DNA from 3 places in the Stenotrophomonas sp. 10N36 genome. Region 2 is predicted to be linked to each of the others. Evidence: predicted binding sites of a transcription regulator. Region 2 holds the regulator's gene; each other region holds the start of a gene.

Region 1 (3,275 bases), on a different contig from region 2:
ACGCCGCCGCCCGGGACCACGCCTTCTTCAACGGCTGCACGGGTAGCGTGCAGGGCGTCGTCGACGCGATCCTTCTTTTCCTTCATTTCGATTTCGGTCGAGGCACCGACCTTGATCACGGCAACGCCGCCGGCCAGCTTGGCCACGCGTTCCTGCAGCTTTTCACGGTCGTAATCGGACGAGGTGTCTTCGATCTGGGTCTTGATCTGGGTGACACGCGCTTCGATGTTGGCCTTCTCGCCGGCGCCATCGATGATCGTGGTGTTTTCCTTGGAGACCTGCACCTTCTTGGCGCGGCCCAGGTCCTTGATCGTCGCCTTTTCCAGCGACAGACCAATTTCCTCGGAGATCACGGTGCCGCCGGTCAGCACGGCCATGTCTTCCAGCATCGCCTTGCGACGATCACCGAAGCCCGGTGCCTTGACGGCCACGACCTTGACGATGCCACGGATGGTGTTGACCACCAGGGTCGCAAGCGCTTCGCCTTCGATGTCTTCGGCGATGATCAGCAGCGGCTTGCCGGCCTTGGCGACGCCTTCCAGCACGGGCAGCAGGTCGCGCACGTTGGAGATCTTCTTGTCGTGCAGCAGCACGTACGGATCGTCCAGGTCAGCGGTCTGCGACTGCTGGTTGTTGATGAAGTACGGGGACAGGTAGCCACGGTCGAACTGCATGCCTTCGACGACGTCCAGCTCGTTGTCCAGGCCCGAGCCTTCTTCAACGGTGATGACGCCTTCCTTGGTCACGCGGCGCATGGCTTCGGCGATGATGTTGCCGATCGACTCGTCCGAGTTGGCCGAGATCGTGCCGACCTGGGCGATGGCCTTGTCGTCAGCGGTCGGCTTGGAGATGTTCTTCAGCTCGGCGACGGCGGCGATGACGGCCTTGTCGATACCGCGCTTGAGGTCCATCGGGTTCATGCCGGCAGCAACGGCCTTGGCGCCTTCGCGGATCAGGGCCTGGGCCAGCACGGTGGCGGTGGTGGTGCCGTCGCCGGCGTCGTCGTTGGTGCGGGAAGCAACTTCCTTCACCATCTGCGCGCCCATGTTCTCGAACTTGTCAGCCAGTTCGATTTCCTTGGCAACGGACACGCCATCCTTGGTGATGGTCGGGGCGCCGAAGCTCTTTTCGAGCACGACGTTGCGGCCCTTCGGGCCCAGGGTTGCCTTGACGGCATTGGCGAGAATGTTGACGCCGCGCACCATGCGCGAACGAGCGTCTTCACCGAAACGAATATCTTTGGCAGCCATTGCGATTACCTTTTATGTAGAGCCGGGCGATGCCCGGCTGCTTGAATGGGGGATACGGTCGACCGGTCAGTCCGGCTACCGCGCGGCGGGGCAGAGCCCCGCTCTGCGTCATCAGATGATGGCGAGGATGTCGTCTTCGCGCAGGACCTTGTACTCGACGCCTTCGGACTTGTAGCTGCTGCCGGCGTACTGGCCGTAGATGACCTTGTCACCGACCTTCAGCGACGGCGCGCGCACGCTGCCGTTGTCCAGGGGCTTGCCCGGGCCGACGGCCACGACTTCACCCTTGGTGGACTTTTCCTTGGCGGAATCCGGAATCACGATGCCGCCGGACGAGATTTCGTCGGCTTCGATCGGCTTGACTACGACGCGGTCATGAAGCGGCTTGATGCTCATGTGAGACCCTTTTAAGTTGTTGATTGGTCTGGAAAAGTCTGGCGATGTTAGCACTCGCACAGGGCGACTGCCAGCCACGCTCACGAAAAAACCCGACGGTGCGGGTACAGAGCAGAGATGGTGCTGGGCACTTCCCTTTCAAGGGGCGAAGACGAAATTTTTCCGGCCGGCGGCCGGTGGGGCTCGAGGCAAGATCAAGGTCAAGGTCAAGATCAAGGTCAACTGCGCCCCGAGACTGTGGGCTCGACGCGCCGGGCTGGTAGGGGCGGGGCTGCGGGACACGCTGCAAGTACGTCCATGTAAGCTCCGTCGCCGCATCCATGCGGCTCAGGGTCCCGCATCCCCACCCCTACCACCCCTCAGACACTCTGCCGTTGCTCACGGAACGGCAGAGGCAGACGCCCTCCCCGCCAAGCGCGGAAAGGCGCCCGCTCTCCCCCGGGCCCCCAGCCAACTGTCTGGGGTGGGGGTGTGAGGGTTCACGGGACCCTCCACCGCATGGATGCGGTGGCGGAGCTTACAGGGACGTACTTGCAGCGTGTCCCGTGAACCCTCACACCCCCGCCCAGCCTGCAGGACCGGCCAACCGAGGCTCTGGCTTCACGGCTCTGGCTCTAGCTCTAGCTCTGGCTCCAGCTCTGGCTCCGGCTCTTCAGCTTCGAAAAAAAAAGAACCCTCCCCCGCCAATTCCTTGACGCACGTCCCACTGCGGAAGGCCGATCCCGACATATCGATAGATGTGTCATCTGGATTGATTAGATTCGGCCAGCAATAACCAATCACAAGGAGAAGTAGATGAGGTTGCTCACACCGCTGTCCCTGGCGTGCCTGCTGGCATTGGCCGGCACCGCCCAGGCCGATGTATTCATCAATGAACTGCACTACGACGACAGCACGCCCGCCGGCGACGTCGGCGAAGCCATCGAAGTCGTCGCCACCGGCGGTGAAGACCTCAGCACCTACCGCCTCTACCTGTACAACGGCAGCAGCCCCTCGGCCGCCACCGTGTATGCCAACAACCCGGTCCCCGCCGGCACCGCCGCCGGGTGCGGCAAGGCCACCCTCGCCACCGTCACCTACCCCACCAACGGCCTCCAGAACGGCGCCAACGACGGCATCGCCCTCGTCGACGCCAGCGGCAAGGTCGTCCAGTTCATCAGCTACGAAGGCACCATCACCGCCAGCGGCGGCCCGGCCGCCGGCCTGACCAGCCAGAACATCCCCGTCAGCGAAAGCAACAGCACCGCCCCCGGCACCTCCCTCCAGCTCACCGGCAGCGGCAGCCAGTACGCCCACTTCACCTGGGCCGAATCGGCCAAACAGACCTTCGGCGCCTGCAACAACGGCCAGACCTTCAGCGGCACCGGCGGCACCGGCCCCAACACCCCGCCGTCGGTACGCACCACCACCCCCGAACAAGGCGCCAGCACCTTCCCGGCCGCCGCCGACCTCACCGTCACCTTCAGCGAAACCGTGACCCTGGCCAGCGGTGCATTCGTGCTCAGCTGCGGCCAGTCCGGCAGCGTGCCGCTCAGCCACGCCAGCAGCGGCAGCGCCTTCACCGTCTCCACCAACACCGCCCTCGTAGCCGGCGAAGCCTGCCGGTTCGACATCCGCGCCACCAAGGTC
Region 2 (3,275 bases):
GGCGTCCTTGGTGGCCTGGCGCTGGCTGTCGTTGAAGTAGGCCGGCACGGTGATCACGGCCTCGGTGACGGTTTCACCCAGGTACGCTTCGGCGGTCTTCTTCATCTTCTCCAGCACGCGGGCGGAGATTTCCTGCGGGGCCATCTTCTTGGCGTCGCTGGTCTGGACCCAGGCGTCGCCGTTGTCGTGGGCCAGGATGCCGTAAGGCACGTGCGCGATGTCCTTCTGGACTTCAGCGTCGGTGAACTTGCGGCCGATCAGGCGCTTGACGGCGTAGAAGGTGTTCTTCGGGTTGGTGACGGCCTGGCGCTTGGCCGAGGCGCCGACCAGCACTTCGCCGTCCTTGGTGTAGGCGACGATGGACGGGGTGGTGCGGTCACCCTCGGCGTTTTCAATGACGCGGGCCTTGCCGCCGTCCATGATCGCCACACACGAGTTGGTGGTGCCGAGGTCGATACCAATGATCTTGCCCATGAGGGAGACTCCTGAAATGTCGGGGAACATCCGGCAGTTGCCGGGTTATGAATGGGATGTGTGGGACGCCGGGAGGACTTTCAAGCCACCCACCAAACACAGTGTCCGATGGCGGCCCAACGTGTTCAGCGTCCGTAGAGCCGGGCTCTGCCCGGCTGGCCAATGACCGGCCAGCCGATGCCTGGATCAGTCGCGGGCCACGACCACCAGGGCCGGGCGCAGCAGACGATCGTTGAGCAGGTAGCCCTTCTGGAACACCTGGACCACACTGCCGGGCGCCGCGCCGGGCGCGTCGACCTGGCTGATGGCCTGGTGATGGTCCGGGTTGAAGGCCTGGCCGGTCGGGTCGAGCAGGGTCAGGCCATTGTCGGCGGCGACCTTGAGCATTTGCTTGTAGGTCAGTTCCAGGCCTTCGCGCAGCGGGCTGGGCTCGGCACCGGCGCTGTTGAGGCCGGCGTCCAGGCTGTCGAACACCGGCAGCAGCTCGCCCAGCAGCTTTTCGTTGGCGAAGCGGCGGGCCTGTTCGACGTCACGGGCCACGCGCTTGCGCTGGTTGTCCAGGTCGGCGCGCTCGCGCAGCGATTCGGCGCGCAGCAGGGCCACTTCATTGTGCAGGCTGTCCAGCTGCTGCTGCAGGGACGGCTCGGCAGCCGGTTCACCGGCGGGATTCTGGGATGCGATATCAGGCTGATCTTGGTTCATTTCCGGATCCTTGGCGGTGACTCTCCGCCTCCACCCACCCCTATGTGGGCGCGGGGTCCCGTTTCAAGAGTCCAGCGGTGGGTTTTATGTGCGATCGCGGGACAATCCGCCGCCGGCCGGGTCGGCCAACGCCGCGCCCAGCACCTGGGCGGTGGCCTCCACCAGCGGAATCATGCGGTCATAGGCCATGCGCTTGGGCCCGATCACCCCCAGCACGCCGAGCACCTGGCCACCGGCCGAATACGGCGCGGTCACCAGCGACACCCCTTCCAGCGGCATCACCCCGGTCTCCTCGCCAATGAAGATGCGCACCCCCGGGGCCTGGATGGTGCGCTCGAGCAGCTGCAGGATCTCGCGCTTGCTGGCGAACACCTCGAACAGCTCGCGCAGCCGCTCCAGGTCGGACAGGTCCTGCACGCCCATCAGCCGGGTCGCGCCGGCCAGCACCATGTCGTCGGCCGGCGGCACCAGCGCCTGTTCGGCCAGCTCGATGCCGTGGGCCAGCAGCTGCTCCATTTCCGACTGCGCGTCGCGCAGCTCCAGCAGCAGCCGCTGGCGGATCTCCGACAAGGGCCGCCCGGCGCAGTTGGCATTGAGATAGTTGGCCACCTGTTCCAGCTCGCCGGGGCCGAAGCTGCGGCGGGGCTCGATCACCCGGTTCTGCACTTCGTTGTCGGCAAACACCAGGATGGCCAGCACCCGGCGCGCGTCCAGCGCCACGAAATCGATATGCCGGAAGGCGAACTGTTCACGCCGCGGCGCGCTGACCACGCCAACGAAGTGGCTCATCGCCGACAACAGCTCCGAGGCACTGCCCAGCAGGGCTTGGGTGCCGCTGCCACTGGCCAGTTCGGTGCGCAGCCGGCTCAGCTCGCCCTCGCCGGGCGGCTGCATCTTGACCAGGCTGTCCACGAACACCCGGTAGCCGTGCGCGGTGGGCACCCGCCCGGCCGAGGTATGCGGCGAACTGAGCAGGCCCAGGTCTTCCAGGTCGCCCAGGATGTTGCGGATGGTGGCCGGGCTGACATCCAGCCCGGCCAGCCGCGCCAGTGTCTGCGAGCCAACCGGCTCGCCGTCCTGGATGTGGCGGGCGATCAGCGTCCGCAGCAGGTGGCGGGCGCGGGGCGCAAGATGTGACGCAGTGGGGTGCATGGAATCAGCCTGTGAGACGCCATCCTAGATAATGGCTCCGGGGACCGAAGGCAAGTTATTGGAGCTGTCCCCGCCCCATGCTAGCGTTGCGCGGCTCAAGAACAGACAACCATGCTCAAACATCTATCGATCAAGGATTTTGCCGTCGTCCGTGCCACCGAACTCGAATTCGGGCCGGGCATGACCGTGGTGTCCGGCGAGACCGGCGCCGGCAAGTCGCTGATGGTCGACGCCCTCGGCTTCCTGTCCGGGCTGCGCGCCGACAGCGGCGTGGTCCGCCACGGCGCCGCCCGCGCGGAACTGTCGGCCGAATTCGCCCCCGGCGAGGACGCCCCGGCGCGGCGTTGGCTGCGCGAGAACGAACTGGACGACGAGGACCAGTGCCAGCTGCGCCGGATCATCCGCGCCGATGGCGGCTCCCGCGCCTGGATCAACGGCCGCCCGGTCACCCTCACCCAGCTGACCGAACTGGCCTCGACCCTGGTCGAAATCCACGGCCAGCACGAACAGCAGGCCCTGCTGACGCGGCCCTCGCAGCTGGCGCTGCTGGACGCGTTCGCGCGCAACGACGCCGAGCGCAGCCAGGTCCGCCAGGCCGCCGCACGCTGGCAGGCGCTGGTGGACGAGGCCGAGGCCCTGTCGCGCCAGGGCGATGTCAGCGACCGCATCGGCTATCTGGAACACCAGCTGGGCGAGCTGCAGCGCGAAGACCTCGATCCGGCCTCGATTGCCCAGCTGGGCAGCAGCCATCGCCGCCAGGCCCATGCCAGCGCCCTGATCGCCGCCTGCGATGTCGCCGTGGCCCGCCTCAATGGCGACGAGGACACTTCGGCGCTGCAGCTGCTGCAGCAGACCCGCCACGAACTGGCGCGCGTGGCCGAACACGACCCGCGCCTGGGCGAGGTGGACGCGCTGCTCGACAGCGCCGCCATCCAGCTGGACGAGGC
Region 3 (3,275 bases), on a different contig from region 2:
TGACCCTGGACGATGACGGCGGCGCGTACGAGAAGAACGACCTGCTCACCCTGGGCGCGCGCTACCTGTTCGGCGACCGCAGCAGCGTGGGCGCCGAAGTCAGCGGCGGCAGCCGCGGCAACGGGGCCAAGGTGGATGCCGAGTACCGCATGGCGCCGGACCACAGCCTGTACGGCAGTTACAGCTACAGCACCGACCGCACCGGCACCGACCCGCTGTTCGACACCGGCCTGCAGAGCGGCTGGACGCTGGGCCAGCGCTGGCGCCTGAGCAACCAGGTCAACGTGTACAACGAAAGCCAGTACCTCAAGGACCGCCGCCAGGACAGCGCCGGGCTGGTGCACACCTTCGGCATGGACTTCTATCCCGCGCAGGGCTGGAACCTGGGCTTCACCGTGATGGACGGCGAACTGGATTCCACCGTGGGCCGCATCGACCGCCGCGCATACAGCGTCAGCGGCGGCCGCACCGACGCGGTGGCGCAGTGGAACAGCAAGCTGGAGTACCGCCGCGACAGCGGTGCCGAGCAGCGCGAGCAGTGGGTGACCACCAACCGCCTGCTGTACAAGCTCAACGAAGACTGGCGCTTTGCGCTGCGCGCCAACTACGCCGACACCGACGACCGGATCAATCCGGTGGCCGATGCCAAGCTGGTGGAGACCAACATGGGCTTTGCCTGGCGCCCGCACGACAACACCGGGTGGGCCGGCTTCGGCAAGTTCACCTATCTCTACGACGTGGCCTCGCTGGGCCAGGAAGGCGGCAACCTCTACGACCAGCGCTCGCAGGTGCTGTCGGTGGAGGGCATCCGCCAGCTGGGCGCGCGCTGGGAAGTGGCCGCCAAACTCGCCTCACGCTGGGGCGACTACCGCACCGGCCGCGGCGAAGGCGCCTGGCTGAACAGCCGCGCCGACTTCGCCGCGCTGCAGCTGCGTTACCGCCTGTTCGAGAAGTGGGAAGGGCTGGCCGAGCACCGCTGGCTGAAGGTACGCGACGGTGGCGTCCGCAAGGGCTGGCTGCTGGGCGTGGACCGCCGGGTGGGCGAGAACTTCAAGGTCGGGGTGGGCTACAACTTCACCGAGTTCAGCGACGACATGACCGAGCTGAAGTATGACCAGAAGGGGTTCTTCTTGAATATGGCGGGGTACTACTAGGCTTCGGTGTTGGCTGGCCTGCCACGCATCGGTCTTCGTCATTGTCTGGCCTGCCACGCATGGCGTGGCACTACCGGAGATGGCGGCTTCGGCGGTCGGCTCCGGCCGCCGCTCGTAGAGCCGGGCTCTGCCCGGCTGGGCCACCGACCAACCCGACCCCTTGCCATGCTGCTGGCCGGTTCCGCACCGCCCTGCTCGCCGGGCTGAATGCCTGCCAACACTTTTCGGCTGAATGGGGTAGGGGAACCCAGTCGTTCAGCGGAAATCGACGCTCCGTGGTCGCATTTATTCGATCAAGCTATTGATTTAAAAGGCGTTTGCCGTATTTTTTGACCCTCTCGCCACTGTCATCATTTCGCGGTACGTTATCCGGGTAATCAGTGCCATCGTTGCATGAACAGAACGCTGGAACTTCTTTCCCCTTTAGCAGTCCAAGTTTCAGACTGCTAAGATGAGCCCTATGAGCCAGAACACGTCTACTGCCCTTGTGGCAAACAATCTCCCGATTCCCAGTGCGCTCGGTTCGCTGGACGCCTACATCGGTGCCGTGCACCAGATCCCGGTGCTGTCGGTCGATGACGAGCAGGATTTGGCCCGCCGCTTCCGCGACGAGCTGGACCTGGACGCCGCGCGCGAGCTGGTCCACTCCCACCTGCGCTTCGTGGTGCACGTGGCCCGTGGCTACAACGGCTACGGCCTTGCCCTGGGCGACCTGATCCAGGAAGGCAACATCGGCCTGATGAAGGCGGTGAAGCGCTTCGACCCGGACATGGGCGTACGCCTGGTGTCGTTCGCGGTGCATTGGATCCGTGCGGAAATGCACGAGTTCATCCTGAAGAACTGGCGCATCGTGAAGGTCGCCACCACCAAGGCGCAGCGCAAGCTGTTCTTCAACCTGCGCAAGTCCAAGACCCGTCTGGGCTGGATGAACGCGGCCGAAGTGCGCGCGGTGGCCAAGGATCTGAACGTTTCCGAGCGCGAAGTGCTTGAAATGGAATCGCGCCTGTCCGGCCGCGATATCGGTTTCGATGCGCCCAGCGACGAAGACAACGAAAACGCCCCGCCGTCGCCGGCTGCGTACCTGGTGGCCGACGCGGAAGATCCGTCGATGGCCTACGAGCGTGCCGACAGCGAAGACAACAAGCTGCAGCTGCTGCGCGAAGGCATGGCCGAACTGGATGCGCGTTCGCGCGACATCATCCGCCGTCGCTGGTTGGACGCGGACAGCAAGGTCACCCTGCAGGAGCTGGCCGACGAGTACGGTGTGTCGGCCGAACGCATCCGCCAGGTCGAGGCGAACGCGCTGAAGAAGATGAAGGCGCTGTTTACCGCGTAATGCGGGGCGGCGTTGAGGTGATGAAAGGCCCGGCACTGCCGGGCCTTTTCTTTTCTGGAAGCGTCGGTCCTGTAACGCAACGGCCCGGCAATGCCGGGCCGCTGACGTCACACGCTCCATGCCATGCACGGATCAGCGCGGCCTCACTTCTCCCGCGCGATCGCACGCCAGCCGATGTCGGTGCGGTGGAACTCGTTGTCCCAGGTCACCTTCGCCACGCCGGCATACGCGTTGGCCTGCGCATCGCCCACGCTGTCGCCCAGCGCCGCCACGCACAGCACCCGGCCGCCCGCGCTCACCACCTGGCCCTGCGCGTCCAGCGCCGTGCCTGCATGGAACACCTTGGCCGTGGCTGGCACCGTGTCCAGGCCGTGGATCACATCGCCGCTGATCGGCGTTTCCGGGTAGGGCGCCGCCGCCATCACCACGCCCAGCGACGGGCGCGGATCCCACTGCGCCTGGACCTCGTGCAGGCGTGCGTCGATGGCCGCCTGGACCAGCTCCACCAGGTCCGACTGCAGGCGCAGCATCACCGGCTGCGTTTCCGGGTCGCCGAAGCGCACGTTGAACTCGATCACCTTCGGCGCGCCGTTGGCATCGATCATCAGCCCGGCATAGAGGAAGCCGGTGAACGGAATGCCGTCGGCGATCATGCCCTGCACGGTCGGGTTGACCACCTCGCGCATCACCCGGGCATGCACCGCGTCGGTGACCACCGGGGCCGGCGAGTACGCGCCCATGCCGCCGGTGTTCGGGCCGGTGTCGCCGTCGCCCACGCGCTTGTG

Evidence for each region. The regulator HrcA, encoded in region 2, represses chaperone genes, less so after heat shock. The targets are predictions, from matches to a motif close to TTNGCACTCNNNNNNNNNGAGTGCNAA.
Region 1: the regulator HrcA is predicted to act here: its motif matches at 1,694-1,720, upstream of AC1DCJ_RS05750 (co-chaperone GroES).
Region 3: the regulator HrcA is predicted to act here: its motif matches at 1,578-1,604, upstream of rpoH (RNA polymerase sigma factor RpoH).

The regions. Positions count from the first base shown of each region.
Region 1 is NZ_JBFTIS010000003.1:184,437-187,711, reverse strand. Features, by position in the region: gene groL (chaperonin GroEL) at 1-1,250, opposite strand, end outside; gene AC1DCJ_RS05750 (co-chaperone GroES) at 1,362-1,646, opposite strand; gene AC1DCJ_RS05745 (endonuclease) at 2,442-3,275, shown strand, end outside.
Region 2 is NZ_JBFTIS010000001.1:200,921-204,195, forward strand. Features, by position in the region: gene dnaK (molecular chaperone DnaK) at 1-474, opposite strand, end outside; gene grpE (nucleotide exchange factor GrpE) at 661-1,176, opposite strand; gene hrcA (heat-inducible transcriptional repressor HrcA) at 1,261-2,328, opposite strand; gene recN (DNA repair protein RecN) at 2,440-3,275, shown strand, end outside.
Region 3 is NZ_JBFTIS010000003.1:107,685-110,959, forward strand. Features, by position in the region: gene AC1DCJ_RS05390 (TonB-dependent receptor) at 1-1,154, shown strand, start outside; gene rpoH (RNA polymerase sigma factor RpoH) at 1,615-2,490, shown strand; gene purD (phosphoribosylamine--glycine ligase) at 2,634-3,275, opposite strand, start outside.